Regions from separate parts of the Paenibacillus sp. FSL F4-0087 genome, predicted to be linked through region 3. Evidence: predicted binding sites of a transcription regulator. Region 3 holds the regulator's gene; each other region holds the start of a gene.
The links. Region 3 encodes NrdR, which represses ribonucleotide reductase genes. Its sites were predicted from a motif close to AACACNATATATNGTGTT; they were not measured.

Region 1: MHB84_RS15210 (anaerobic ribonucleoside triphosphate reductase) is a predicted target of NrdR. The motif match lies at 3,530-3,547, and genes of this name have one in related genera.
Region 2: nrdI (class Ib ribonucleoside-diphosphate reductase assembly flavoprotein NrdI) is a predicted target of NrdR. The motif match lies at 1,907-1,924, and genes of this name have one in related genera.

Annotation. Positions count from the first base shown of each region.
Region 1 covers NZ_JBBODJ010000001.1:3,275,691-3,281,082, forward strand. The annotation lists gene metE (5-methyltetrahydropteroyltriglutamate--homocysteine S-methyltransferase) at 1-333, opposite strand, end outside; cobalamin riboswitch at 554-751, opposite strand; gene nrdG (anaerobic ribonucleoside-triphosphate reductase activating protein) at 1,007-1,516, opposite strand; gene MHB84_RS15210 (anaerobic ribonucleoside triphosphate reductase) at 1,513-3,474, opposite strand; gene MHB84_RS15215 (hybrid sensor histidine kinase/response regulator) at 3,849-5,392, shown strand, end outside.
Region 2 covers NZ_JBBODJ010000001.1:5,504,956-5,510,347, reverse strand. The annotation lists gene MHB84_RS25380 (helix-turn-helix domain-containing protein) at 70-1,680, opposite strand; gene nrdI (class Ib ribonucleoside-diphosphate reductase assembly flavoprotein NrdI) at 1,963-2,322, shown strand; gene nrdE (class 1b ribonucleoside-diphosphate reductase subunit alpha) at 2,309-4,393, shown strand; gene nrdF (class 1b ribonucleoside-diphosphate reductase subunit beta) at 4,436-5,392, shown strand, end outside.
Region 3 covers NZ_JBBODJ010000001.1:643,170-648,561, forward strand. The annotation lists gene MHB84_RS02970 (helix-turn-helix domain-containing protein) at 1-369, opposite strand, end outside; gene MHB84_RS02975 (ArsR/SmtB family transcription factor) at 899-1,180, shown strand; gene MHB84_RS02980 (MFS transporter) at 1,252-2,448, shown strand; tRNA gene MHB84_RS02985 (tRNA-Lys) at 2,668-2,740, opposite strand; tRNA gene MHB84_RS02990 (tRNA-Ala) at 2,757-2,829, opposite strand; gene nrdR (transcriptional regulator NrdR) at 3,015-3,482, opposite strand; gene MHB84_RS03000 (alpha/beta-type small acid-soluble spore protein) at 3,598-3,819, shown strand; gene MHB84_RS03005 (lytic transglycosylase domain-containing protein) at 3,927-4,490, opposite strand; gene coaE (dephospho-CoA kinase) at 4,487-5,083, opposite strand; gene MHB84_RS03015 (manganese efflux pump) at 5,093-5,392, opposite strand, start outside.

The sequences.
Region 1 (5,392 bases), 2.6 Mb from region 3:
ATTACCCCGGGCCATGGCGAAGTAAGTAGATACGGATACGGGTCCGCCTGAATGGTTAAAGCGCTCAGGAACGACGCCAAACATCGCGGATACGTCAAGAATATGATCATAGTAGGAGAAGTCGCCCACAGGAATCAGATCGAGCTGCTGTGCCTGCTGTTTCTTCAGATCCTGCAACCGAAGCGTGGTTAGCTCCTGATGAAGCGTAGATTCATCGATTCGGCCAGCCCAGAAGGACTCCAGTGCTTTTTTCCATTCGCGTCCCGCACCGATGCGGGGGTAACCGAGGTTGCTTGTCAGTACTTGTGGCTGTTGTTGCTGTGATTGCGACATGTAAAATTCCTCCTCATTTATAATAAGTGAACCCATCAAGTTGAAGCTATTGTGGTGTGCTTCTTTTGAAAGCATCAAAAAAAGGCATTCCTTCCGATTCCATACCCCGAGAAACAGGCATCATGAATGACGACTGTGCACAAAGATAGAATGGGAAAGAACACCTGCTATAAGTAGTTGTAGCGGCTGCTCCAACACCTCCCTATCTTCCGTAGGTCATGCGATGCTGTCGAAACAGGCAGGTCTCCTGGCTTGCGGATCATGGCCATATGCATTCCTTCCCGGTGGTTATACCAGTGGATTATATGCATAGACTCCCCGTATACAGTGGCGGGACCGCGACGGACTTACACCGTGCTTCCCTTTTAAGCCTGACCACGCATGTAGCGCGGTCGGCACCTGTTTCCGTGTGCGGAAATGTGCGTACACATCTCCGGCTATGAAATTGGCGACCAAGCATAGATGATAGATTGTATCATGATGTAATCGTCGTATACTTGCTCTTCTGCTACCAATCATAGACGATAACCAACGGGCTTGCAACATATATCATTAATCCGATCGGAAATAAAATAATGTTCTATTAAACCTTGATTTATTGGTAGATTTGGCTCCTTAAAATGAAGCAAATCATCGCCCACGCTGTGCTTGGTTCCCCTAAATAAAAAAAACGTTACCATGCATCTAACTGCATGGTAACGATTGTCTGGTCTGCCATTGTTGCACCCACATTAACGATGCGCTGATTACGACTGCCGCGAAAAGGAAGAGACACATCACGCTCAGCTGCAATATAAGGCCCATCGATAATGACGTCGCATAGCCGGGATAACTCCGCCCGCGACGGGTCTGTAATCAGTTCCTCATACACAAACCCCGTGTATGCCCATACAGTCAGATCAGGTCGAGTAGCCCGAAGCTGCCGAACCCAGGAGGCGCATTCTGTGGCAGAGAAAAAAGGATCACCTCCGCATAACGTTACCCCTTCCAGCAAGGGGTGTGAGGTCACTTCATGCAAAATCTGCTGCTGACGCTTCTCCGTAAATGGTTCGCCTGCACGGAAGCTCCATGAGCCGGGGCTGAAACAGCCCGGACAAGCGTGGCGGCATCCGCTAATGAACAACACGGCACGCAGGCCTGGCCCCTCATTCACTGATTCCGGGATGTAACCATACAGATTCACCGATGATTCACCCGGTCTCTCACTTCGGCCTGCTTCGCGCCATTGAAGCGCACTTTATAGTCACCGGTCAGATAACCCGTAACCCGGCGCAGTCGCTGGAAATGCACATGGTTTTCATGAGCCTCACATCCGGGACATACATCTCCAATAACGCCCTCATAGCCACAGGACGGACAACGGTCAATCGGGTGATTAATGGAGAAATACCCGATATCCTGGGCCAGCGCGTATTGAACGATTCGTTGGAAAGCGGCGGTATTGGCCCTTACATTCCCGTCGAGTTCGACATATGAGATCGCTCCGGCATTACATAGGGAGTGGAAGGGAGCTTCCAGTTCAATCTTGCGATAGGCAGGAAGCGAATGATAGACCGGAATGTGAAATGAATTGGTGTAGTATTCCCTGTCGTTGACCCCTGCGATGTTGCCGTATCGCTCCCGATCGATCTTGGTGAATTTGCCGGATAGGCCCTCAGCGGGCGTAGCGAACAAGGTGATATTCAGGTTATGCTGCTCACTCATCCGGTCACAGAATTCTCTCATCGTACGAATGATATTCAAGGCTTCTCGATGTACATGGATGTCTTGTCCATGGTGACGGCCATATAGAGCGGTCATACATTCGGCAAGTCCGATAAAACCAAGGGATAACGTACCATGTTTCAACAGATCGGCCACCGGTTCATTCGGAGCCAATTGTTCACCGCCTTCCCATACTCCTTCCCGCATCATGAAGTCCGATGCTTTGGCAGGTTGGTTCATCTGAATTCGATACCTGTGTAGCAGACCGTCCGTAGCATTGTGCATGACCGATTCCAGCGCAGTATAGAAGCCAGCCCGGTCAGCAATGGCTCTTGCTCCCTGGCAGATCCCGTATCGAATGCCGAGCTTGACCAGATTGATGGTATTAAAAGACAGGTTCCCTTTGCCGCTCTGACGATTGCGTCCGAAGCGATCAGCCAGTGTGCGTGTCCGGCATCCCATCGTCGCAATGATCGTATCGGGATCTTCCGGTTGATAATAGGGCAGGTTGAAGGAAGCATCCACATTGACAAAGTTCGGATACATGCGCCGTGAGGAGCAGGTCACAGCAAGCCGGAACAAATCATAATTCGGCTCTCCTTCAGATTGGTTAATTCCATGCTTGCACTGGAAAATATGTTGTGGGAACACGGGAGTTTCTCCGTTACCCAGTCCCCGAATGGTCGCTTCCAGCAAAGACCGAGACACGAGTCGACCTTCGGCTGAAGTGCACAGTCCGTAGTTCAGCGAAGTGAACGGAATCTGTCCCCCAGCACGACTGCTCATGGTGTTCAGATTATGGATCAGGGATTCGGCGGCCTGTTCGGTCTCCAGTTCCGTTTCTTCACAGGCAAAGGCAAAGGCTCGAGGACAATTCTCCTTTGCTTCATCGCTATCCAGATGCAGTTGCTCATCCTCAATTGAGGTGATTTCCCCAAACAGCCGTTGTCCCTTCCGGTAATGCTTACGGAACGAACGCTTCACATAAGGTGCGAGATCCCAATCGATTTTATTGGCGGATACCCCGCCGTACTGGCTGTTCTGTTGGGATTGAAAAATAATGGCTACCAATGCCATGGCAGACATGATTGTCTGTGGTGTACGAACCGAACCGTTGCCGGTATTGAATCCGGAGGCCAGCAGCCGGTCAAACGGAATAAAGATACAATTAGTCGTTCCAAGAGCATACTGATCCAGATCGTGTACATACAGATCGCCGTTCTCCACAGCTAGAGCGAGCTCCTTAGGCAGCACATGTCGCAGAGCATGCCACTTCGCGGTCTCCGAACCGAGCCTGCTCATCTTGCCGCTGAATGAGTCTCCGTTCAGATTGGCATTCTCCCTCAGCGTATCGGCATCTTCAGCACCAATAATTCGTCTTCCCAGGTCAGATAGCAGATCGGATGCCGGTGGAGAGGCATACTCAAGCATGTTCATATCAGTTCCTCCTAAATAATAAAATTGAAATGTATGGGATAATGTCCATTCATTGAACACTACATGTAGAGTTTCTTTATCCATTTATAAACTATATATTGTTATTTAGGTGTGATAATGATCACATGGGAGAGGCTGATTGACGGTCATGATTTATAGCCCTGAATGATAAAGGTTTTCAAAGCTGGAGGGTAAGCGTATAATTTCTATTTACTGTGCAAGTTCAGTTGACGATGCTTGAAAAAAAAGGATAGAAAACTTCATATATGAATAGTTTGTGACAGCTGTTTCGGAATATTTGAACCCTCGTTAATCGATTGAATCATACTGTGGAATACGGATTTGAAATGCAGCTAAGACAAGAGGGGTGAGTCATGGGAACGGTAAGCATTACAAGGGGCTTCTATGAAAATATACAGGAAGCCGCGTCCCATATTGTTGACGTATTAAGCGGAATCTTAAAGGTGAATACCATCTTCGTTGCCACGAATAATGGCGTGACCAATGTTATTATCGAGGCTTTTAACCGTGAGGAAGAGTTGATCGCCAAAGGTAGTGAACTTCCATTTGAAGCTTCATATTGCAGCCTGGTATTAAGAGATAAGGGCAGCAGTCTGATCATCACGGATACATGTGAACATCCTCTTACGAAATCAATGGACGTAACAAGCGGACTGGGCAATCGTTTCTTTGTGGGGATTCCCATCATGCGGAGGTCCGGGGAAACGTTCGGTACGATCTGTCTGATGGATAATCCTGATTATGTGATCAGTGAAACGGATATGAAAACACTGCAAGCCATGGCCGTTTTTCTCGGGTATGTGGTGGATCTGGAAGATACGCTTCAAGTTCAGGAACAGAAGCTGAATGATTCGGAGCAATTACAAGAGCAATTGCAGGCAGAGAAGGAACGTGCGGAGTCTGAGGCGATGACCAAGACGCAGATGCTGTCGCTGATGAGCCACGAGATTCGTAATCCCCTGAACGGCATTCTGGGATTAACCGACCTGATGCGTACACCGGATATGTCGGACGAGCAGACAGAATATGTGAATATGATTGAAACCAGCGGTAACATTCTGCTTTCCCTGTTGAATAACATGATGAGTTTTAATAACGTCAATGACGCAGGCAAAACGGTCGTACATGATGATCCATTTGATCTGGTAGCGACGATTGAGAATACCGTTTATCTCTATGCGGGACTGGCGCTGAGCAAGAACATTGAGCTGGGATTGAACCTTGATTTGAATGTGTCCCAGGTTTTTGTTGGGGATGAAATCAAGATCGGGCAACTATTGGCCCATGTCATTCAGTATGCTATAGATTCAACACGGACAGGCTCGGTATTGATTACGGCAACCGTAGATGGTGGAGATGCAGAGGATGAGGGTATCCTTCAACTCCAAGTGAAATACACCGGACGCATGTTGTCTTCGGACAATAAGCTTAGAGCAATTAACAATTTGGACGGAAATATAAGTACACAGAAGCTGGTTGGAACCAATCTCGGACTGGCGGTCAGCCAAAACCTCGCCATCCTTATGAATGGTCGTATTCAGGTGCATGGCATGGGAGACAAGGAGACAGAATTCGAGATCTGCCTACCGCTCCGCAGACATTGGGAACTGCCTCAGCTTGCCAATATACAGCATCGACTGAAGGGCAAAAAGGTGCTGCTTGCCAAGGACCCTGACATTCTGCAAGGGGCCTCGTCCCTGATGCGCAGATGGGAGATGGATGTGCATATGACCTCGGTTACGACAGAAGCGTACGACTGGATACAGGATGGCTTTAAGCCAGACGTGGCCGTTGTGGATATGGGACTTCTGGAGGGCGGTGCTGTGGATTTTGTACACAAGCTGAAGCGCCTGGTTACAGATTCACCGGTCATTGTTCTGATTCCGTATGGTATGCA
Region 2 (5,392 bases), 4.9 Mb from region 3:
ATTATCACATGATGATTATACAGATGTTCCTCAGCGAAGAAAATAGAAGAAGATGTCTAGTTTCGCCCATTACCGGGCACTAAATAGCAAGTTTACTTCCTGAAGCAGAAGTTCATGCCGATTAGCTGTATGTTCCAGGATCGGTTCGCTTAACCAGTGGCCTCCCTGTGTCAGATAGACGTGCCGGTTTCGTACGGCATGCAGCTGCTTCCAGCTTTCCGCATGTTGAAGCCTCTCCCACACCATCTGGGAATGATGGTCCTTCATAACACTAACGATGATGACGTCCGCATCGAATGCGGCAAGCTGTTCGGCTTCCACATATCTGGTAAATTCGATCTGATCCACACCTGAAGCCGCGGCGATTTTCAAATCGTCATAAAATACGGTGCCTGCTCTTCTGCCCCAGATCTGAATGCCCCGGGGTGACACACTTAGTGCGATTAGCTTACCTTGTTGAAACGAATCAGGCATATGATGAAGAACGGTTTCCACCTTTTCCTCATATCGAAGAAGCCATCTTTCACTTTCATTCTCCCGATCCAAAAAACGGGCTGTTCGCCGCAGATGTTGCCGCCAATCCTCACCGTGCCAACTTAGAAACAGCACTGGTGCGATATGCCGCAGCTTCTCCTTCTCCTCTTCGGGGATCATTTCGTCCAAGGCAACAATCCGGTCTGGCCTGGCCCGCATCAATGCTTTGAGGTTGAAATCATAGTCATGGCTGAGTGCTACCTTGACATCATAACGATATTTCCGGCGGTAATCATCTGTCCAAAACTGATCAATGGGTGCTGCGAAGGGGATGATTTGCAGGGTCAGCAAATGTCCGATATTGGGCCAGCTGTACGCGGCTGTTTTGCATTTCCTGTTTGCCATATATGTACGAGGAGGCAATCCGACCTGCTTCTTAAACTGGCTGCTGAAATAGTGTTGGTCCTTGAAACCCGCCAATAGTGCAATGTCCTTCAGTGGTTGTCCTGCTTCCATCAGACGTTTGGCCTCGTTGGTGCGAATTTCTGCCAGATAGTCCATCGAACTCTGACCGAACTTTTCTTTGAATGATCTCATGAAATAATAGCGGCTCATGCCCGCTTCATCGGCCAGGTTCTCGACTGTGATTGTATCCTGATAGTGATGCAGCATGTATTCCCGTGCTCTCTCGAGTGCGTTCTCGTGTTGGTTCTGCTTCTTGAACAGCAGATGCAGCAGGTCCTGGAGACCCGCTTGGCTTGCGAAACGATCTGTTGAATCACCCGTATGCCAGTAATTGACGATTTTTTCGCAAAGTTGCTGCACCTGTGCATCTGGAACCGTGATTGGCCCACCAAGCTCCGTTAACAAACACTCAGAGGACACCTTCTGTCCACCATATGGAATGATGCCGATATGAATCCGGTACACGATCTGCACTCCATCCGTTAAGTAAACGGTCTCGACCCGTTGGCCTGGTAATACAAAATGGGCACTATTAGGTACGAAAGGATGCGGTATGCCATCAATGACGATTTTGCCGTGACGATTTGCAGCAACAAGAATGACATGATCTGGTGTTTCTTCGTATACCAAGCGATAGGCCTTGCCGACCGAATCCTTGAATACGTTCTTTAATCCATACCATGCGAGATCTGCTGCTGTCTGTCCTTCACCCTGCGGGTGTTTTTGTTGTAATTGTGTCATCGTAGCGCATCCCTCTTTTCGAATCTTCTTCAAAATTCTAAATGATAACAATTCTCAATGTCAATCATAATTCTCTCATGCACCAAATATCGTGTATTCGAATATGGATATCTACTAAGCCACAAATTTTTTAAACCTAGTAATAGAGCCCATTCATCAGGTTTTTCACAAAATGGATACCGATAAGCATTTGACAAAGCTATATATTGATATAAAATTAAGAAATAGATCTATATATAGTGTTTTTTTGATCACCTTTCATTTGTCAAGGAGGATATGATAGTGCTAATTGTGTATGATTCAATAACCGGGAATGTTAAGAGGTTTATTTCCAAGCTTCAACTGCCGGCTGTTCAGATTCAGAATCAAATGACGATTGATGAACCGTACGTACTTGTGACATATACAACAGGTTTTGGACAGATACCTGATAAGGTGTCTTCTTTTTTGCAAAAAAACTCTAAATACCTGATTGGCGTGGCTGCCAGCGGTAACCGTAACTGGGGTGAGCGTTTTGCCAAAAGTGCAGATTTGATCTCTGCATCTTATAACGTCCCGGTTATCAGTAAATTTGAATTATCGGGTTCTAAGAAAGACGTGGAGTATTTTGAACAGGAGGTGAGCCGCATTGCGACATATTGAATTGAATAACATGCTGCTAAAGCGTGACTCTGATGGCTTCTTCCAGTTACATAAGGATAAAGAGGCTGTAGAGGAATTTATGAAAGAAATCAAAAATAAAAGTATGGCGTTCGCCAACATTAATGATCAAGTCAAATTCATGATTGATCATGATTATTACGAAGATTTCTATGCTTCCTATACAGCTGACCAAGTTAGAAACGTATTTGAAATTACGCGTGGCTATCAGTATACCTTTCCTTCCTATATGGCAGCGTCTAAATTCTATACTGATTATGCATTGAGAACATTTGACCGCAAAACATACCTGGAGCAATATTCGGATCGGGTAGCAGCTGTAGCTCTTCATCTGGGTCGAGGACACTTTGATACGGCTTGTTTGCTGTCTCGTTCTATGATGGAGCAGCGCCTTCAACCCGCAACCCCTACTTTTCTAAATGCAGGAAAAAGTCGGCGCGGAGAACTCGTTTCTTGCTTCCTGCTTGAAATGGATGATTCACTGAACTCCATAAACTATGTACTGAACACTTGTATGCAGTTATCCAAAATCGGTGGTGGCGTTGCTGTCAATCTGTCGAAGTTGCGTGCTCGTGGTGAAGTCATTAAAGGGGTTGAAGGTGCTGCTAAAGGCATCACGCCTGTTCTCAAGCTGATGGAAGACGGCTTCTCCTACGCCGATCAGATGGGGCAACGTAAAGGTTCTGGTGCAGCATACTATAATATTTTTGGTTGGGACGTTATGGAACTGCTGGATAGCAAAAAGATTAATGCGGATGAGAAAATTCGGCTGAAAACTCTCTCTATCGGACTTATTGTTCCTAATCGTTTCTATAAGCTGGCTCAAGATAATGAGCCCCTGTACCTCTTTGCACCTTATAGTGTCTATAAGGCGTATGGAACACATTTGGATGATATGGATCTGGACGTAATGTATGATACTTTGCTGGCTGACGACCGGGTGAAGAAGAAAAAATCGATGAGCGCACGGGATATGCTAACTAAAATAGCGATGACTCAACTTGAATCCGGCTATCCCTACATCATTAATAAAACCAATGCCAATCAAGCGCATGCCTTGAAAAACGTAGGACAAGTCAAAATGTCCAACCTCTGCACAGAGATTTTCCAACTCCAGGAAACTTCTGAAATTACAGACTATGGTCAACCGGATATTATCCGCAAAGATATCAGCTGCAACCTGGCCTCCCTCAATATTGTTAATGTTATGGAGAGTGGCAAGATCAAGGAATCCGTTCATGAGGGCATGATCGCACTGACCTCCGTCAGCGACATGACGCATGTTGCTAATGCTCCCGGTGTGGCAAAAGCCAATTCCGAAATGCATTCCGTTGGCTTGGGTGCCATGAACCTGCACGGTTACTTAGCCAAAAACAGGATTGCTTATGAAAGCTCAGAGGCCAAGGATTTTGTACGTACCTTCTTTATGACCATGAATTATCATTCTCTGGAGAAAAGTATGGAGTTTGCAGAGCAAACGGGTCAACGGTTCTATGGATTTGAGCAATCGGATTATGCGACTGGCGTATATTTTGATCGTTATGTGACTATGGATTACCGTCCCACCACATCAAAAGTACAAGAATTGTTTAACGGCATTGCTGTTCCGTCTCCCGAGGATTGGAACCAGCTTAAGTCTAAAGTGATGAAAAATGGCCTCTATCATGCCTATCGCATGGCTATTGCTCCAACAGCCAGCATCTCTTATATCCAAAACGCAACATCTAGTGTAATGCCCATCGTAGAACAGATTGAGACACGGACCTATGCCAATTCAACGACATATTATCCAATGCCCTATTTGCAAAAAGATAATGTCTTCTATTACAAATCAGCGTATCAAATGGATCAATTCAAGGTGATTGATTTGATTGCGGAGATTCAGCCACATGTGGACCAAGGCATCTCAACCATTCTGCATGTAAACAGTGATGTATCCACGCGAGAGTTGGCTCGCTGCTATCTGTATGCTGCTCATAAAGGGTTGAAATCTCTGTATTACACAAGAACCAACAAGCTGACGATGGAAGAATGCATTGCTTGTTCAATATAAATAATTTCCCTTTAGGGTATTACGATTGGAGTTTGATATACCATGCCGGCAATTCAAGCTGTGAACTGGAATCGGGCGGATGATGATTTCACTCTGATGTTCTGGAATCAGAATATTATGCAATTTTGGACCGATGACGAGATTCCTTTATCCGATGATAAAATGACCTGGGGCACGCTCAGTGATATAGAAAAAGACGCTTATATGAAAGTTTTGGGAGGCTTAACCCTTCTGGATACGATCCAGGGTGGTGTAGGTATGCCGCAAATTATGGAGCATGTCGATGGACTGCAACGCAAGGCCGTACTTAGTTTTATGGCGATGATGGAACAAATTCATGCGAAATCATACAGTAGTATTTTCACCACATTGGCATCAACCGAAGAAATTGACAGTGTATTTAAATGGGTGGAAGAAAATCCATATCTGCAAACCAAAGCGACGATTATACGTCAGTATTACATGAATATTGAAACATCAAAAGATCTGTATATGGCAATGGCTGCCTCCGTTCTTTTGGAAAGTTATTTGTTTTACAGTGGATTTTTCTATCCACTCTATTTAGCCGGACAAGGCAAACTTACATGCAGTGGTGAGATCATTGATCTGATTCTGCGGGATGAAAGTATTCACGGAGTATATGTGGGGGTGTTGGCCCAGGAAATATATGCAAGCTTTGATGAAACGCAGCGGAACGATGTGTATCAAGGTTTGGTTGATCTTGTACAGCTTCTTCATCAAAATGAGCTGAAGTATACGGAAGAATTATATACGCCCATTCATTTAACCGAAGAAGTGGAAACCTTCCTTCGTTATAACGCTAATAAAGCTATGATGAACCTCGGGTTTGAGCCATTATTTGATGACGAGGAAGTCAACCCAATTGTGTTAAATGGAATCAGTACACATACCAAACAGCATGACTTTTTCTCTAAAAAAGGCAATGGGTATATTCGTACTCTGAATGTAGAACCTCTGACGGATGATGATTTCAAGTTT
Region 3 (5,392 bases):
AATCGTTGGTTCATAGAACTCAATAAGCGTTCCTGCCGCAAGCACACTGGACCGTCCCATGGCTTCCATGGGCAGTGATTTCTTCTGTTCTTGTGTGCTAATGGAGAGGGTGTATATATGAAGAGGGTGCATCTGATTCCCCTGTATTACAACATCACTCTTCGCCGGAATAAGGATTACTATTCCATCGGTGAGTTCGTAGATGTGATCGTCGAGATGAAGTGAGCCCTTACCACTCGAAACAGCCAATAGAACGGTCAAGTTCTCATGGATTCTATGTATCGGCATGGTTGACGTACTATATAATGATTGAATGCTGTCTGCTGTATATATTGGAAAATAGGACTCTGCCCATTCCGAGTTGTTCATTTTGTATCCTCCGTGACTGTTATGCCTGTTAGCGGGAAACTAAATTAATCGTCCGTTCTGGGGTCACTCATTCCACTTACTGATGAGGGATGATGCCTGATAAACGGCTCTGTATGACTATTTTAACATTGTGGCTTCCTCCAGAATACTAGCGTTCAATTATAAATAGCTTTTACGATTGTCGCCATAAGTATGGCAAAAATTTCAACCGTATTCTACAACGCAAGTTACTTTTACATAATGGTCTCAAATAAAACATTCCATCCTTTCCTTATTTAACTCGAAGTTTAATCATGTTGCGGGGAGAGCTGATTCAGGCTGCGAACCCAAGAAGCCGGAAGCACCAGATTTCAGGTGTTCCTGGCATGAGAGCCTGGCAAGGTGGTAGCTATTTTGACGGAAAGCCCAAGCGACTCATCTGTTAAAATAACTACACAGTCTTATTCTCTGTTTACATTCAAAAAAAGGTGTGCTACATTATTTTTACGGATATAGAAATAACTACAGTTAGAAAAAAGGTGAATTTACGATGGTAGAAGAAAATGCGAATGTGCGTCAAGCTATTAAAGTGTACAAAGCGCTCGGAGAACCCACGAGAATCAAAATTGCCTTACTCCTTACGGAGGAGACAACTTTGTGTTGCTCGGATATCGAGTCTAAGCTGGAATCAGTGGCCAGCTCAACGCTTTCCCATCACTTGAAGCAATTGACAGACTGTGGACTGTTGAACCACCGCAAGGAAGGAACATATATCTACTACAGCGTAAACCGCGAAATGGCACAGAAATATGCGCCTTATTTGCTGGAGTAATTTTTTTTAAACATTATTTCTATAGAACTAGAAATATAAAACATTGAAGTATAGAGAGGAGCTTTACCAGTATGTCGAATGCATTGAAAATTTATATGCTGGCTATTATCAGCTTTCTAGTTGGGACATCCGAATATATTATTGCAGGGATTTTGGATAAGGTGGCTGCAGATGTAGGTGTCTCCGTATCGGTCGCAGGTCAGCTGATTACCGTTTTTTCTCTGGCCTATGCCTTCGGCACACCGATCGTCATAGCCGTCACTGCACGTATGGAGAGACGTAAACTTCTCCTTTATGCGCTTGGTGTATTTGCTGTAGGCAACCTGATTGCCGTCGCGTTACCCGGCTTTACATTCTTGCTCGTATCGCGTATTGTTCTCGCGATTAGTACCGGCGTGTTTCTCGTTACCTCATTGACGGTTGCTGCCAAGCTCGCTGCACCTGGCAAACAAGGAAGTGCGATTGCAACTCTTATAATGGGTTTCAGTGCCTCCTTAATTATCGGAGTTCCACTTGGAAGAGTCGCCGCTTCGGTTTATGATTGGAAGCTCATTTTCGGCGTTATCGGTCTACTAGGTTTGTTTGCCATGTTCTTAATCCTTATTGCTATTCCCCAATCCAATGGCGAGGCGCCTGTTCCGATTCGCAAACAGTTTGCACTGTTGAAGAAACCTGAAATTGCGATCGCGTTGGTTGTCGCCTTCATGTGGATTGGTGGATACTCTGTTGTTTACACCTATATTTCGCCCTACTTGCTGACCATAACCAAATTAAGCGAGCAAAGCGTAAGCATCGCACTCTTCTCTTTCGGTATCGCTAGCTTGTTTGGTTCTAAATTCGGCGGTTACAGCACCGATAGATGGGGAGCTCCCCGCACATTAGTCATCGGAATGCTGTTTAATACCATGGCTCTAGTTCTGCTCTCACTAGATGGACAATCGCCGTTGATCGTATTCCCACTTCTGATGTTTTGGTCTTTCACCGTTTGGTCTTCGAGCCCTACCCAGCAGTTTTATTTATTATCACTTGCTCCAGAGGCATCGGGCATTATGCTTAGTATGAATACCTCCGTGTTGCATCTTGGCATGGCCGCTGGTGCTGGTCTTGGCGGTGTTGTCGTCGAGCAGGCATCACTGAGCTACATCAGTTGGATCGGCGCAACGAGCGTCATTCTGGCTGCTGTAACTGCTGCTACCTTCTTCCGTATTTCCTACTTGCGCAAACGCCGCGAAGAAGTAAAATGCAGCCTAGTCGAGACTTACGCGTAATTCAAATCTCCCCAAAAAACCAGGCTGCTAATTTACAGCACCCTGGTTTTTGTTTTTCTATTCAAGTCGGGTCAGGAATTTGTTTTTCTTCCCGTGGCGCAGCACGACAATTTCGTCATATAGTTAAGCATTTTGCCACTTAAAGACTCTGTAACTGTATAAAAGCAATCAAGTTGTCTCCTAATAAAAAAAGAACGGCATCTCTGCCGTTCTTTTTGATGGACTCTCAGGGACTCGAACCCTGGACCAATTGATTAAGAGTCAACTGCTCTACCAACTGAGCTAAGAGTCCATATGATGTTCTTGTATGGAGCCTAGGGGGATCGAACCCCTGACCTCATCGCTGCCAGCGATGCGCTCTCCCAGCTGAGCTAAGGCCCCAAATTATGAATATAACAAGTTGTCCAAATCTGCAATGCTCCGCAGGCGACTCCTATATCATATAAAATACAGCTTTTGCTGTCAACAACTTTTTCTTGAAGCTAAAGTGATTGGAGAAGAACAACCTTTTTACTGGAACACACAGATGGTAACCCCAGAATGCTCTTCCCCTTTTACCCGTTTCACTAATCCACGTTGTCATCTTTGGACAATAGGGATTTAAGTTCTTTCATAAACATATTGATGTCTTTGAATTGACGGTACACCGAAGCGAAGCGCACATAGGCTACTTCATCCACTGGAAATAGCTGTTCCATCAGTAGTTCGCCAATCTGACGGCTCTCTACTTCAGCATCGGCTGTATTTCGCAGAGACTTCTCTACCTCAGATACCATCATTTCAAGTGTCTCCACAGAGACCGGACGTTTCTCACAAGCCCGGATCAGGCCACGAAGAATCTTGTCCCGGCTAAATTCCTCACGACTGCCGTCCTTCTTGATGACGATCAGCGGTGTTTCTTCCACCATTTCAAAAGTTGTAAATCGACGGCTACATTGCTCACACTCACGACGACGACGAATCGATTTCGATTCATTGGCCGGCCTTGAATCAAGCACCTTTGTGCCCAGATAGGCGCAATAAGGACATTTCAAATCAGATCACTTCCCATGTTTTACTTTTTACCAGAAATTGCCTACATGCATTTAGTTATGAAAATCGTATTGCCGACACATAATACTTTTACCAACCGCGAGGAGGTGAACAGCAATGGCACAAAGCAATGGTAACTCCAACAACCTGGTGGTAACTAAAGCTTCCGCAGCTCTCGAACAACTGAAATATGAAGTTGCTCAAGAACTCGGAATCAGCATCCCACAAGACGGATACCAAGGTAACATGACTTCTTACGAGAACGGTTCGATCGGTGGATACATCACGAAGCGTCTGGTAACAATTGCAGAACAGCAATTGGCAGGTCAATACCAATAATATCTGCATCGTAATACGGTACACAGAGGAGCATGGAGCGGCCGGTGAACAACCGGCCTGCTCGGTGCTTCTACTTATTTTAGACCATGAATCCAGATTGTATTAACTTAGAACGTATTATAGATCTTTACATACTGATTATAATAATAAATGACGCGTTGTACATAGTGCCGGGTTTCACCAAACGGAATATCTTTGACCGTCTCGAATGAACCATCCCATACGCCATCCCTTAGCCATGAGTTCACTTTACCTGGACCTGCATTGTAAGCAGCAATCATAGCGGCTTCATTCCCGTCAAATTGATCTGACAGGTTGCGTAGATACCAGGTACCCAGCTGAATATTCCTTTCAGGCTCGTGCTTCAATTCTTCCAGTGAGGTGCCCGGAATTTTGGCCTGCTCCATAATCCAGTTAGCAGTGTCAGGCATTAGCTGCATTAACCCGATGGCACCTCTCTTGGATTCCTTGCTTGTCTTAAAATTGGTCTCCACCTTGATGATGGAAGCGATGAGAAACGGATCAACCTCATAACTCTGTGACTGGGCACGAATCTCTTCCTTATAATGAATCGGATAGAACCATGACATCCAATTGGTATTCAGGAACAGCACCAATACAAAAGACACAAACATCAACAACAATACCCGTTTCTTACGCAGCAATCTCATATTAGGCCCTTACGATGCAAAAATGAAATGAGTTGCTGCTCCGTCTCTGACCACAAGCCGCTGTTATCAATAACCACGTCAGCACGCTGCTTCTTATCTTCAATATCCATTTGCACGTCTATACGGGCGTCTGCCTGTTCCGCCGTCATTCCATCCCGGCTCATCAGTCGTTCCCGCTGCACTGATCTCGGAACGTAAACAACCATCACTTCTTCGAAGCCATCCTCCAGCCCTGACTCGTACAACAATGGAATATCCGATACGACCAGCTTGTCCGGATGTTCAAGCTCATACAGAGCAGCGCGCTCGCGCATCTCCTTGCGGATCGCTGGATGTGTAATCGCCTCAAGTGCCTTACGCTCCTCTGGATTCTGAAACACAATACTGCCAAGCTTTTTCCGATCCAATGTTCCGTCCTCATTCAATATGGCTTGTCCGAACCGCTGTACAGCCGCAGCCAAAACGGGATGCCCGGGCAGCATTACTTCCCGGGCAATCACATCTGCATCAATGAGCAACGCTCCCTTACTGGCGAGAAAGGCGGACACGCTGCTTTTGCCTGTCGCGATCCCGCCGGTTAAGCCAATTTTCATTATTTCACCTCACAACAACTTCATTATTCCCATAAACATTAATAAAAGCGCAGGTAATACAGATAATCTTCGCATCCACCGCAAAGCAGCAAAGCGTAATCCAACTTTCATGCCCAGAGACAGAAATGCCCCGCTGAACAACGCAATAACTAATGCTGTCCACAAAGTTGGGAATCCCAATAACGCTGCCCCTAATCCTGCACCGAAAGCATCCAGAGAAAGGGCTATACCAAGCCACATCGCTTCTTGGACGGATATACTGCCCGAGTTATCCATATCTGCCTTCGAGGGACTCCGCAGAATTTGTAT